DNA from 2 places in the Klebsiella variicola genome. Region 2 is predicted to be linked to the other one. Evidence: predicted binding sites of a transcription regulator. Region 2 holds the regulator's gene; the other holds the start of a gene.
What was found. The regulator CRP, encoded in region 2, controls carbon source genes, mostly activating them, when cyclic AMP is high. The targets are predictions, from matches to a motif close to ATGTGANNNNNNTCACAT.
Positions count from the first base shown of each region.

Region 1: a site for CRP is predicted at 2,960-2,977, ahead of SP68_RS00200 (PTS sugar transporter subunit IIB). Genes of this name have one in related genera too.

Region 1 covers NZ_CP010523.2:39,624-46,865, forward strand. Annotated here, with positions in the region: gene SP68_RS00185 (carbohydrate porin) at 1-639, opposite strand, end outside; gene SP68_RS00190 (PTS lactose/cellobiose transporter subunit IIA) at 784-1,086, opposite strand; gene SP68_RS00195 (PTS cellobiose transporter subunit IIC) at 1,184-2,506, opposite strand; gene SP68_RS00200 (PTS sugar transporter subunit IIB) at 2,518-2,832, opposite strand; gene SP68_RS00205 (LacI family DNA-binding transcriptional regulator) at 3,126-4,067, shown strand; gene SP68_RS00210 (MFS transporter) at 4,279-5,649, shown strand; gene SP68_RS00215 (gallate dioxygenase) at 5,663-6,925, shown strand; gene SP68_RS00220 (LysR family transcriptional regulator) at 6,922-7,242, opposite strand, start outside.
Region 2 covers NZ_CP010523.2:411,293-418,534, forward strand. Annotated here, with positions in the region: gene SP68_RS01835 (YccS/YhfK family putative transporter) at 1-1,549, opposite strand, end outside; gene crp (cAMP-activated global transcriptional regulator CRP) at 1,601-2,233, opposite strand; gene SP68_RS01845 (OsmC family protein) at 2,540-2,944, shown strand; gene SP68_RS01850 (phosphoribulokinase) at 3,000-3,869, opposite strand; gene SP68_RS01855 (YheU family protein) at 3,906-4,124, opposite strand; gene SP68_RS01860 (hydrolase) at 4,121-5,080, opposite strand; gene SP68_RS01865 (ABC transporter ATP-binding protein) at 5,345-7,242, opposite strand, start outside.

The sequences.
Region 1 (7,242 bases), 370 kb from region 2:
CACGTCAAACTGCACGCCGCCGATATCAAAGTTCTTCACCCCGGCGCCCTGGCCGTCGTGGTTCATCCAGAAGTAGTCGTTGATCCCCTGTTGCGGACGCTGGTGGAAGTCGCGGCCGGCCCAGATATAGGCGTTGGGGTTGGATTCCAGCACGTTGGTGACGCCGACGTAGGCCTTCTTCAGGTTAACTTCGTCGCTCCAGTGGTCGAACATCACGTTGAGATCCCAGATAGCCCCCTGCGCGCTTTTGAAGGCCTTGCTGATCTGGAATTCGCCGCCGTTGCTTTCGTTGCCGAGACGGCCGATCGCCGAGGCGCCGTTATAGGAGCCGTCGACGCCGACATATTTCTGGTCGCCGGTCTGGAAGTGGGCGCCATAGCGGGCATAGCCGCTGAACTTGAGGCCGAACGGAATGGCCATATCCGGCGAGGCGGCGGTGGTCTGCGGGTTGGTGATCACGTCGACCTTTTTGTTGGCCGCGGCGTCGATTTTCGCCTGGCGGTCGGCCAGCGCTTTATCAACGGCTTTGGCAACGATGGCGTCGATCTGTTCCTGCGTAAATTCTTGCGCCATGACAGAAATTGGGCACAGCGCGGCGACAACCGCCATGGCTAAAGGCAGTTTTTTCACAGTATTCATGGTTATCTCGCTTTAATAATTAATATATTTCAGATAATAACCATCCCATTCTGGCTAAAATAAATAACCAAAATAAGCTGATTTGTTTTTTAGGGTACAGCGACGCCGGAGAATAATATTCTCGCTGACGTTATTCCATATTAATTAACGCTGGTACAGATGGATTAATTCTTCTGAGAACTCACGGGCCAGCAGCGAATTCATCAGATGATCCTGGGCATGTACCATAATCAGCGTCATAGGCTGACGCGCTTCACCGGCATCCTGCCCGATGAGCTGGGTCTGCATCTGATGCGCCCGGCGGGCGTAGCCGTCGGCCTCATTTAAGAGTAAGCGCGCTTCGTCGATATTTCCGGTTCGGGCCGCATGCAACGCTTCAAAACATAATGAGCGTGACTGTCCCGCATTAACGATAATTTCCATTACCGCATCTTCTAATTCAATCATGTATATTCCTGAGGTATTTATTATTTAATAATGCAGGGAAAGTCCATTTTCTGCATTATTACGCTGTCATCTTATTATCTCTCCGGAAGGAGAGGGATTAGCTAACGGTTTCTGCCACCGGAACGCTATTTTTGGCTTTCTCAACTTCGGTTTTCATTAAGGAACGTTCATAGGCGCGCAGGAACGGCAGGTAAATAACCGCCGACATCACCATGCAGATAACGCACATCACCACCGGACTCAGGGTCCAGTTGGCCGCCCATGACGCGCCAATCGGGGCCGGCGTGGTCCACGGCGTCAGCGACACCACCTGGCTCAGCCAGCCAAGACGCGTCGCGCCGTAAGCCAGCACCGCGTTGACCATCGGCACGCAGACGAAGGGGATAAACATCATCGGGTTCATGATGATTGGCGCCCCGAACAGAATCGGCTCGTTGATATTAAAGAAGCTCGGCACAATGCCCATCTTGCCGATGGTGCGCAGATGCGTGGCCCGGCTACGCAGCAGCAGGAAAGCCAGCGGCAGGGTCGAACCGACGCCGCCAATCAGCAGATAGTGATCCCAGAAGCCCTGCAGATAGACGTGCGGCAGCACCGTACCCGCCGCCAGCGCCGCCTGGTTTGCCGACAGGTTGGCCATCCAGAACGGGTTCATAATGCCGGTAACAATCAGTGAGCCGTGGATCCCGGCGAACCAGAAAATCTGGCACATCAGAACGGAGAGCAAAATCGCCGGCAGCGAGTCGGAGGCGGAAACCAGCGGCTCCAGCAGATGCATGATCGCCTGCGGCAGGATCATCCCGGTCTGCGCTTCGATAAACAGGTTCAGCGGATGCAGAGTCGCAATGACCACCAGCACCGGGATCAGGATTTCAAACGAACGGGCGACGCCGGTGGGGACCTCTTTCGGCAGACGAATCGTAATGTTGTTTTGCTTCAGCCACGCATAAACGCGGGTGGAGTAGATGGCGGTGATCAGCGCGGTGAAAATGCCCTGACCGGACAGATACTGAGTGGAAATTTTGCCATCGGCATAGGGCGCGGCGACCAGCAGGAAGGCCATAAACGCCAGCAGACCGGACATTACCGGATCGAGCTGAAACTGACGACCGAGGCTGGCGCCAATGCCGACCGAGATAAAGAAGGTCATCACGCCCATGCTGAGGTTAAACGGCAGCATCAGCTGTTCGCGGTAGTGCTGGGAGAAATCAAGCCAGCCGCGGGCAAAGCCGTTGGTGGTATCGGGTGAAAACGGCGGAAAGATAAATACCAGCATGAAAGAGCCGATGATCATAAACGGCAAGGCGGCAGTGAAGCCATCGCGGATAGCGATAACGTATTTCTGCTGCCCAAGGCGTCCTGCCAGCGGAGTAATAGATTGCTCGATCACGGCAATCATGGACTGATACAGAGAACTCATTTCAACACCTCTCAGTGCGCCGCTGGGATCAGCGACAGAGCATAATTCAGGACGTTGTCTCCCCGCTGCATACCGTAGTCCATCGTATCGATGGGCTGAACGGGAATGTTCAGGGAAGCCGCTTTGTCAGACAGGGTTTTCAACATGTATTTCACCTGGGGGCCAAGCAACACCACCTGATACTGCGGAAACTGCATGTCAAATTCGGAAACGCCATAGGCATCAATCTGCACCGGCAGGTCACGTTCATTCGCCGCCTCCACCATCTTTCTGACCAGCAGACTGGTGGACATCCCGGCAGAGCAGCACAGCATAATCTTGTACATCGACGACCATCCTCAAAATGTAAAAAGTTATTGCGTGGATGATTTGATATCAGACGGAAACCGGTTTCCATTCATAAAAAGCAGAACTGTGATAGTGGTCAAGATCTCCTGCTTATGGGGCGGATTTATTGGATTTCGCTCACATTATTCTGTCGATTTGGCGATGTTTTGCGCTGAAATGGAAAATCGGTTTCCAAACAAATGGTGAAATGGATATACTGCGCTGGTCACAATTGAAGCGATTCAGGTTTACAGGATTTTGGCGGGACGCGGCGCCCGCGCAGGGGAAAATGATGTCGACAATCAATGATGTTTCACGACTTGCCGGGGTTTCCAAAGCCACGGTGTCGCGAGTGTTGAGCGGCTCACGTGGCGTGAAGGAAGCCAGTCGTCAGGCGGTGCTGCAGGCGGCGGAAGCGCTCAATTATCGGCCAAACATGATAGCCCAGTCGTTGCTCAGCCAGTCCACCGGCTGTATCGGCGTCATCTGCGCCCAGGACAACATCAATCAAACCACCAGCTATCTCTACGCCCTGGAAAAACAGCTCAGCCAGCACCAGAAGCACCTGCTGCTGCGCTTCGCCAACACCAGCAACGGCGTGATGAGCTCGCTGGAGGAGTTGACCTGCGGGTTGTGCGATAACGTGCTGATCATCGGCGCGCGTTTTCCCCTGAATATTAACCGCCCGGACGTGGTGCTGGTGGACTGCCTCGACAGCGAGGGCGACAACAGCATTCAGTTCGATCATGCCTTCGCTGCCGAAACCGCCTGCCACTATCTGATTAGTCAGGGGAGACGGCAGATTGCGCTGATTCATCCGCAGAGCAGCGGCTTTGCCGACCAGGTGCTGCTGGGCTACAAGCACGCGCTGGAAAAAAACTTTTTGCCGTTTAATCGCAACCTGGTGTTTCTGGATAACACCTCGCCGTCGGTGGCGGTCCAGGAGCTGGTCAATAACGCCACGACGCTGAACTTTAACGCGCTGCTGGTGAGCGATGAACAGCAGGCGCAGCGCGTGGTGCCGCAGCTGCAGGCGTTTAACCGCGCCGTTCCGCAAAATGTGATGGTGTTTAGCCTCGCCGGATCGTTACAGCTGCCCGGTATCCCCACCATTCCGGCCATTGAATATTCCATGGACGCGATGGCGTCGCGGATCGTCAACTGGCTGACCGAGAAAACGGACAACCCGGGCGGCAGCCCGCTGCGCGGCGATTTAATTATTCCGAAGCACTGAACACCGCTCTTGCCCTGACCCGCCGCCGTTGGCTGCGGGTTTTTTGCTGGCTGGTTTTTGTCGTATCCCTCACATTATAAATAAAACTCATATCTGACGCCGGGTTTTCGAACCGGACAGCCTGCGTGACCTGCCTTAAGTTGAGTACGAAAGTTCCACTCAAAAAACACTAACCAGAACATTCGTACCGCCTGCTTAAGGAAGTGACCCTATGAATCACATGAACGTTGTCGATGTGAAAGCGTGGATAGATGCCCGTCCGGTCTCGCGCTTTCAATGGAACGTGCTGCTGCTCTGTTTCATCATCATTATGCTGGATGGGTATGACGCCGCGGTGATGGGCTTTGTCGCCCCGGCGCTCATTGAGGACTGGGGCATCAGCCGGGCTGAAATGGGGCCGATTCTTGGGGCGGCCATGTTCGGCGTCGCCATTGGCGCCCTGGTGGCGGGCCCGCTTTCTGACCGCTACGGCCGAAAACGCATTTTACTCTGGTCGGTGGCGCTGTTTGCGCTGTTCAGCCTGGCCGGCGCCGTGGCGCAAAGCCCATCGCAACTGGCGCTGATGCGTTTTCTTACTGGCCTTGGCCTTGGCGCGGTGATGCCCAACTGCGTCACGCTGGTGGCAGAATATATGCCGGAGCGGCGTAAAGGGGTGATGATCACCCTGATGTACAGCGGTTTTAACGTGGGTTCCGGCCTCGGCGGCTTTATCGCCGCCGGTTTGTTATCGCATTACAGCTGGCACTCGGCGCTGATTTTTGGCGGCGTGCTGCCGCTCGTGGTGCTCCCCTTTATGATCGTGATGTTGCCGGAGTCGGCGATGAACATGGTGGCGCGCCGGCTACCGGGCGAGCAGATCGCCAGGGCGCTTAACCGGCTTGGGGGCCAGTTTACGGCGGAAACCGTTTTTCAGTTGAATGCGCCGCCCATCACGCGGAGCAGCAAAGTGGCGCAGCTGTTTCGGCATGGCTATGCCCGCGGCACGATAGCGCTGTGGCTGACCTATTTTATGGGGCTGTTCGTGATATATCTGCTGAACGGCTGGCTGCCAACCATTCTCCGCTCCGGCGGGCTGTCGCTGCAGCAGGCGGCGATGATGACCGGCTTGTTCCAGCTCGGCGGCCCGCTGGGCGGGATCCTTGTCGGTATGCTGATGGATCGCGCTTCGGCGAAAGCCGTGATTGCGGCAACCTATTTCCTCGGCTGCCTGTGCCTGTTGTCCCAGGGGTTGATGGATTTCGGATCGGCGGCGCTGTCGGTGCTGATTTTTATCAGCGGGATGTGCATTAACGGCGCGCAGAACGGTCTGCAGGCCTATTCGCCAGCCTATTATCAAACCGAGATCCGTGCTACCGGCGTCAGCTGGATGCATGGTATCGGCCGTACCGGGGCTATTCTCAGCTCCACGCTGGGCGGGATGCTGATGCTGGCCGTACCGGGACACTCGTCGATCTTTTTGGTGCTTGCGCTGCCGGCCTGCCTGGCGGGGATCTGTATTTTGTTGCACCGTATGAATCACGCTAAGCCTCGACTCACAGAGGCAGAACTGGACGCTTTGTCATCCCCCCTGGAACACCGATAAGTGGAGTTATCTGATGGCTAACATTCTCGGCGGTATCGCCGTCTCTCATACCCCGACTATCGGCTTCGCGGTCGATCATCATAAACAGCAGGACCCGGCGTGGTCGCCGATCTTCCAGAGCTTCGAACCGCTGCAGCGCTGGCTGGAGGAGAAAAAACCGGATGCGCTGGTGTACATCTTTAATGATCATGTGACCGCCTTTTTCTTCGATCACTATTCGACTTTTACGCTGGGAATCGACAGTCAATATGACGTTGCCGATGAAGGCGGCGGACCACGCTGTCTGCCGCCGGTCCAGGGCAATGCGGCGCTCTCAAGGCACATTGGCGCCAGCCTGATGGCCGATGAGTTTGATATGTCGTTCTTTATGGATAAAAAGCTCGACCACGGCCTTTTCTCGCCGCTTTCGGCGCTGCTGCCCTGGGATGAAGCGCAGGGGTGGCCGACGGCGGTGATCCCGTTACAGATCGGCGTGCTGCAATTTCCGGTACCGAGCGCGCGCCGTTGTTACAAACTCGGCCAGGCGCTGCGCCGGGCAATTGAAAGCTTCCCGGAAGATATCAATGTGGCGATTGTCGCGACCGGCGGGCTCTCGCATCAGGTTCATGGCGAGCGCTGCGGATTTAATAATCCCGACTGGGATGCCCAGTTTGTTGACATGCTGGTTAATGACCCGGAAAAGCTCACCGAAATGACCCTTGGCGAATATGCTGAGCTGGGGGGGATGGAGGGGTCCGAAGTGATCATGTGGCTGGTGATGCGCGGCGCGCTATCAGCCAATGTCACCGAAACCTGGCGCGACTATTACCTGCCGTCGATGACCGGTATCGCCACGCTGATCCTTGAGAACAATGCGCGCCTGCCCCCCGTCGATACCCTGACGCGCCATCGCCAGCATATGGCGCAGCAGCTGGCCGGGGTGGAGAAACTGCCGGGAACCTATCCTTTTACCCACGAGCGCAGCCTGAATGGCTTGCGGCTTAACCGTTTCCTGCATCGGCTGATTGAGCCTGCCTGGCGCGAACGTTTTCTGCAGTCGCCTCAGTCGCTTTATGCCGAAGCCGGACTGAGTGAGGAGGAACAGCAGTTGCTCAACGCACGTGACTGGCGGGGATTGATTCAGTATGGCGCCAGTTTCTTCCTGCTGGAGAAAATGGGCGCGGTGGTCGGTGTATCCAACCTGCATATTTACGCCGCGATGCGCGGGCAGACGCTGGAGGCGTTTCAGCAAACGCGCAACCAACAGGTAACCTATTCGGTGGCGGGTAAACGTTAAACGGTCCCGTCCTGAACCTGCTGATAGATAAAACGCAACAGCGCCTGCGTCGCCGGGGAGGGCAGGCTGCCGGCGCGAAACGTCAGCCCGATACGCCGGGTGGTATCGGGCAGGGGGACCGGCAACACGCTGAGCAGCCCATTGTCAGTTTCAAAACGCATCTGGCTGGCGGAGACCGCCGCCAGCATGTCGGAGTCCTGCAGCAATCCTCTCACCATCGCCGCATCCCCGGTCTCCACCGTCGGCTGGGGCAGCGGCAGCCCCAGGGTGATAAACGCCTTATCCAGTAAATGGCGCGCCGGCGCGTTGGCGCGCGG
Region 2 (7,242 bases):
CGTTTTTTTTCAGCAGGCCGCTCTGCCACTGCGGCCACAGCCAGACCATCCCGCCGAAGGCGATCAGGCAGCCGATAAGCGTGTCGATAAGCCGGGCGACAATAAACTGTTCGCCGTTGAGCGTCAGCAGTTGCAGGGTATACACCGCCGTCACCGTAAAGCCTACCATCGCCCAGCCATAGTGTTTACGGATGATCAGATAGCTGAGCAGGGTAATCAGCAGCATGCCACTCAGGGTATAGCTCTCCGGAACGTGAAAGTGCAAGGTTAGCCCGGCGATGACCAGGCCGGCGAGCGTTCCCGCCGCCCGGTGAACAATTCGCACCCGCGTGGCGCCGTAGCCGTTTTGCGTGACGAAGAGCACCGTCATCAGGATCCAGTAGGGCTTCGGCAAATGCAGGGCGTTGCCCATCAGGCTGGCGACGCTCAGCATGACGCTGATGCGCGCGGCATTGCGCAGTGCGGGTGATTTCAGCGACAGATAGTTCTTTAGCGCGGGAAACAGCGGTAAACGACGCTCTTTGTCGGCCATCAGATCCCGGGCATACAGGGGGCGCTGGGTATGCAGCACCCGGGCGATACGGCTAAAGTGCCAGGCGCAGAACTGACCGACCGGGTTGTCCGGATGCTGGCGGGCGATCTTTTCCAGAGCCTCAATCTGTTTATCCATCTGAAAACGCTGCGGAAAGCGATGATAGAGAATATCATCCGCCAGCACGCGCAGGCGGGCAGCGACGGTTTGCGCATTCCAGCGGATCACCGCTTCGGCATGGCTGCGTTCCACCAGCTTTTGTACCTCTTCTGGCTGATGCAGGCTAACCGAAATATGTTCCTGTAGATCCAGCCCAACCTGGAACGCCCGCAGCAGACGCTTGTGGTCGTTGCGTTGGTTGGCGGCCAGCATATGCATCTGCTGATAGCACTGGGTAATCAGGTCGACTACCTTCTGCTGGCGGGTGAGCAGCGGCGGCAGGGCGGTCGACGGATCGGTATGCTGGGTCAACAGACTGTATTTGGCTTCACAATAGTCAGCCAGTTCCCGGTAAAGCAGGCTGAGCGACTCCCGCAGCGGCTGTTCGCGCCACAGCCAGAACCAGAGCCAGTTAAACACGCCGTACCACAGCGTACCGAAAGCGTAGATCAGCAGTGGTTCCCAGATGGGCATATTGCCCGCCAGGCTCAGGGTAAAGATAGCGGCGATCAGCGACGCGGGCAGCAGGCGCGCGTGCAGCGAACTGATCTCCGCGGTGACGCCGAGCAATAGCGCCAGGCCGCTGAGAATAAGCGGCAGGGGAATGGCCTGAGCGAGCAGCAACTGCACCACCAGACTGCATCCGGCAAACAGACAGCCGCCGATAATCAGACGTTTGAAAAAGCGCTTATGTGGGGTATCAAGACCGGCAATGTTGCAGCAGGCGGGCACTAAGGAAAACAACAGCCCCTGCTGGAGATGGCCGAGCAGAAGACCGATGGCCACAGGCAGACACAGCACCAGCGTTTGCCGCAGTGCATAGTTGACTTCCGGGTGGTAAATCAGCCTGCGCCACATGAGGGAAAAACAAGAACGGCGTACTGCAGGAGCAATACGCCGCTTAGCAACTTAACGGGTGCCGTAGACGACGATAGTTTTACCGTGTGCGGAAATCAGGTTCTGATCTTCCAGCATTTTCAAAATACGGCCAACCGTTTCACGAGAGCAGCCGACGATCTGACCAATTTCCTGACGGGTAATTTTAATTTGCATACCGTCCGGGTGGGTCATGGCATCGGGTTGCTTCGCCAGGTTCAGCAGCGTCTGGGCGATACGGCCCGTCACGTCGAGGAAGGCGAGGTTGCCCACTTTCTCAGACGTGACCTGCAGACGGCGAGCCATTTGCGAAGAGAGGCGCATCAGAATGTCCGGGTTAACCTGGATCAGCTGACGGAATTTCTTATAAGAGATTTCGGCCACTTCACATGCGGTTTTCGCCCGTACCCAGGCGCTACGCTCCTGACCCTCTTCAAACAGGCCTAATTCACCGATGAAATCGCCCTGGTTGAGGTAGGAGAGGATCATCTCTTTACCTTCTTCATCCTTGATGAGTACAGCCACGGAGCCTTTAACGATGTAGTACAGCGTTTCTGCTTTTTCACCCTGGTGGATCAGCGTGCTCTTTGATGGGTACTTATGAATGTGGCAATGAGACAAGAACCATTCAAGGGTAGGGTCTGTTTGCGGTTTGCCAAGCACCATGCGCGGTTATCCTCTGTTATAAGCTATCTCCGGGCGCCGACACTACACGGCGTCCGGGCATGCAATCGTATTGTTTCCCTATACCTGGGAAGCTGGCTGATGATTTTTCGACAGCCCGTAATGTGAACTCCTCTGCATACATGCAGTACATCAATGTAATACTGTAGCATCCAGACTGTTTTAGCATAGCTTTCGCCGCATGTCTCCTGGTGTCTCGCTTCAGCATGACGCAGGTCGCCTTCCGTTGCGAGAATTGTTATGTGCGCGTAATCTGACAGGAAAATTGCGATACTGGAGTTAAATTTTATGCAAGCGCGTGTGAAATGGGTTGAAGGGTTAACCTTTATCGGGGAGTCCGCGTCAGGACACCAGATTCTGATGGATGGCAACTCCGGGGATAAGGCACCCAGCCCGATGGAGATGGTGCTGATGGCGGCGGGCGGTTGCAGTGCGATCGATGTGGTTTCTATTCTGCAAAAAGGTCGCCATGAGGTGACCAACTGCGAAGTGAAGCTGACGTCGGAGCGCCGCGAAGAGGCGCCGCGTCTGTTTACGCATATTAATCTGCACTTTATCGTCACCGGTAAGGCGCTGAAAGATGCCGCGGTCTCCCGGGCGGTGGATCTGTCGGCAGAGAAATACTGCTCGGTGGCGCTGATGCTGGAAAAAGCGGTGAAGATCACCCACTCCTATGAAGTGATCGAGGCGTAGTCTTCGCCTGCCGTTGTGAAGCATCTCAACCCCGGCCTGGCCGGGGTTTTTTCTGTTAGCCGATCTTGCGGCCTTCCATCAGGCGCTCGACCAGCGGCGTCATGATAAGCTCCATCGCCAGCCCCATTTTACCGCCCGGCACCACCAGCGTGTTCATGTGCGAGATAAACGACCCCTGCAGCATCGCCAGCAGCCAGGGGAAGTCGATATTCTGCAGGTTACGGAAATGGATCACCACAAAGCTCTCGTCCAGCGAGGGAATAGTTTTCGCGGCAAACGGGTTGGAAGTGTCTACCGTCGGCACGCGCTGAAAGTTGATATGGGTGCGGGAAAATTGCGGGGTAATGAAGTTGATGTAGTCTTCCATCGAGCGGACGACTGAGTCCATCACCGCCTCCCGGGAGTGGCCGCGCTCGCTGGTGTCGCGAATAAGCTTTTGGATCCACTCGAGGTTAACGATAGGCACTACGCCGACCAGCAGGTCGACATGGCTGGCGACATCATGATGCGGCGTGACAACCCCGCCGTGCAGCCCCTCATAGAACAGTACGTCTGTCGGCTCCGGCAGCGGCTGCCAGGGGGTGAAAGTCCCTGGCACCTGATTCCACGGTACGGCTTCGTCATAGGTATGCAGGTATTTCCGCGACTGGCCTTTTCCGTGGCGGCCATAGTCGATAAAGGTCTGCTCCAGCAGGCCAAAGTCGTTCGCCTCCGGGCCAAAGTAGCTGATATGTTTGCCCTGATCCCGCGCCTTGCGGATCGCCATGTCCATTTCCGGGCGGGTGTAGCGATGAAAGCTATCGCCTTCCACCTCCGCGGCGTGCAGGTTTAGCTGCGCGAAGATTTTGCGAAAGGCAAGGCTGGTGGTGGTAGTGCCCGCGCCGCTGGAGCCCGTGACGGCGATCACCGGATGTTTGGCAGACATAACAACTCCCTGGTTAAACGATGTAGTGGCGTCGCCTTAGCCGTTAAACAGCGCGCGCGGCATAATATTGACCGTCTCATGCAGTTCCGACCACACAAGGACCGCCTCTCCGCGTTTCAACTGCTGTTTTACATCGGCGACTTTATCGGCAAGTGAACGTTCATGTTCACCATAATCGGTGCCTTCACGTAACACAAAGCTTTCAATCAGGTTATCCAGCGTTTCGGGATCCAGATCCTGCCAGGGAATAATCATACGGCGACCTCCAGCCAACGGTTTAACCAGTCCGGGATGCGTCTTTCCAGCCACATCTCCGGCTTACGCAGGGTGCCGCCGACGAAACCAACGTGGCCGCCTTGCTCAGTTAATTGATACTCAACGTTCGCCGGCAGTTGCTCCTGCGGCGGTATGGAGTGGTGATCCATAAATGGATCGTCTTTCGCGTGAATGATGAGCGTTGGCTTAGTGATATCGCTGAGCCGCGGCATGGCGCTGCATTGCCGGTAATAATCCAGCGCATCGGCGAAACCATGGATTTTGGCGGTGATCATATCGTCAAATTCCCGGATGCGGCGCATCCCTTTAAGCTGGCGTAAATCGACAGGCAGTGAGCCAGGATACGCTTTCAGCTTGCGTGAGGCATTGGCTTTTAACAGATTGAGCAGATAGCGCTGATAAACCCGCGAGAAGCCCTTATCCATATGATAGCTGCAGGCTTCCAGCATAAAAGGCGCGGAGACGATCACCGCCGCATCCAGCGGGCAGCGGTCGCCTTCTTCTGCCAGCAGGCAGCCCAGCATATTGCCGCCTAGTGAATAGCCGACGGCCGCAGTCGGCGCGGGACCAAACTCGCGCTGTAGCCAGTGCAGAAACCAGGTGCCATCTTCTGTTTCGCCGGAGTGATAGATGCGGTTATTGCGGTTAGGTTCGCCGCTGCAGCCGCGGAAATGCATAACCACGCCCAGCCAGTCGCGCTGCATCGCCGCGTGGATCAGACCATGGGCGTACGGGCTGTGCAGGCTTCCTTCGAGACCATGAAAGACGACGAGGCGCGGCTTATGGCGCGCCTGATGCGGGTCTTCGCTCCAGGCCAGATCGACAAAATCGCCGTCCGGCAGCTCAAGGCGCTGCCAGTGCGGGGTAAAGCGCAATTTACGGCGGATCAGCCGCGGCAGCATGGTTTGCAGATGACGATTGCCCACGCCGCGCATCGGATGGAACTCACGCGAATCGTTTTCGGGGGGCGTCATGTCTGTGGGGATGATTTCAACCATAGCACCAGAACAATTAATAAACGTGATGATGACTATACCGCGCAGGGCGCACAGGGGTTAGCCAATATGTGGTCTTGTGGCCAGCGACGCCAGGTTACAGCAAAAACAAATCATTGATGTCACTGATGGCAGGCCATGGAGAGGGCAGAAACCCACCCTGCCAGCGGCATCGTACGCGCAGGCAGGATGAGGAAGTCAATATTAGCCTTCCTGAAGCATCTGCTCCAGCTGCTCCTGGGCCTCCAGCCAGGCCATTTCACACTCCTCCAGCCCGGACTTCGCGCTGGCCTGCTGCTGCAGGCATTCGGTTAGTTCGGCTTTACGTGAGGCGTCATAAAGCTCACTGTCGCCAAGTTTTTCTTCCGCACTGGCCAACTGCGCGTTGAGCTTGTCCATCTCTTTTTCCAGACGGGCGATCTCTTTGCGCAGCGGTTGGGTCTGGCTGCGCAGTTCCGCTTCCCGACGCTTCTGGTCCTTGCGCGCCTGCGCGCTGTTGCCGCTCTCTTTTGGCGCGTCGCTGCTCTGTGATTCCTGTTTTTGCGAGTCGCTGAGCCACTGCTGATAATCTTCCAGATCGCCGTCGAACGGCTCGACTTTACCGTCATGAACGAGGTACAGATCGTCGGTGGTGGAACGGATCAGGTGACGATCGTGCGACACGACAACCAGCGCCCCTTCAAAGTCGATCAGCGCTTCGGTTAAGGCCTGACGCATATCGAGGTCAAGGTGGTTGGTCGGTTCATCGAGCAGCAGCAGGTTAGGGCGCTGCCAGACGATCAGGGCCAGTACCAGGCGCGCTTTTTCTCCACCAGAGAAGCGGCGGGTCTCTTCGCTGACCTTATCGCCCTGGAAACCAAAGCCGCCCAGATAATCACGCAGTTTCTGCTCCAGTTCCTGCGGGGCCAGGCGCGCCAGGTGCTGCAGCGGCGACTCATCGGCACGCAGGAACTCCAGTTGATGCTGGGCGAAGTAGCCGAGCTTGATACCTTTTGCGAGACCGATCTCGCCGCTCACCGGCTGGAGTTCACCCGCCAGCAGCTTAATCAGAGTCGACTTCCCGGCGCCGTTGCGGCCCAGCAGGCCGATGCGCGAGCCCGGCACCAGATTGAGCTTGATGGAGTCGAGGATAATACGCTCGCCGTAACCGGCGCTGACTTTCTCCATTTTCAGTAACGGGTTAGGCAGACTCTCCGGCTGGCGGAAGCTGAAGTGGAACGGGTTATCCACGTGCGCCGGGGCGATAAGCTCCATCCGTTCGAGCATTTTGATACGGCTTTGCGCCTGCTTGGCCTTGGTGGCCTTAGCGCGGAAGCGGTCGATATAGCTTTGCAGATGCGCAACGCGCTGCTGCTGGCTTTCGTACATCGCCTGCTGCTGAGAGAGACGGGTAGCGCGCTGCACTTCGAACGAGCTGTAGTTACCGGTGTACTCAAACATCGTCTGCTGTTCGATATGGATAATTTTGTCGACGATAGGATCGAGAAAATCGCGATCGTGGGAGATCAGGATCAGCGTCCCTGTGTAACCCTTAAGCCATTTTTCGAGCCAGATGACGGCATCGAGGTCGAGGTGGTTAGTCGGTTCATCGAGCAGCAGCAGATCGGAGCGGCAAATCAGCGCCTGGGCGAGGTTAAGGCGCATACGCCAGCCGCCGGAAAAATCGCTGACCGGCCGCTCCAGCTGTTCGTTGCTGAATCCCAGACCGTGCAGCAGGCTGGCAGCGCGCGAACGGATGGTCCAGGCGTCGATGGCGTCCAGCTTGCCGTGGACCGTGGCGATGGCATGGCCGTCGTTGCGCTCATTTGCCTGCTGGAGCGCGGCTTCCAGCTGGCGGTATTCACGATCGCCATCAATAACATAATCGATAGCCGGCTGAGGCAGCGCCGGGGTTTCCTGATTCACCCATGCCAGCTGCCAGCTGCCTGGAAAGGTCATACTGCCGCCGTCAGCGCTTATCTCGTTTTTCAAAAGCGATAGCAGCGTCGATTTCCCGCAGCCGTTTTTCCCCACCAGACCGACCTTTTGGCCAGGGTTGATGGTAGCGGTGGCGTTGTCCAGCAGGACGCGTACGCCGCGACGAATTTGTAACGAGGAGAAAA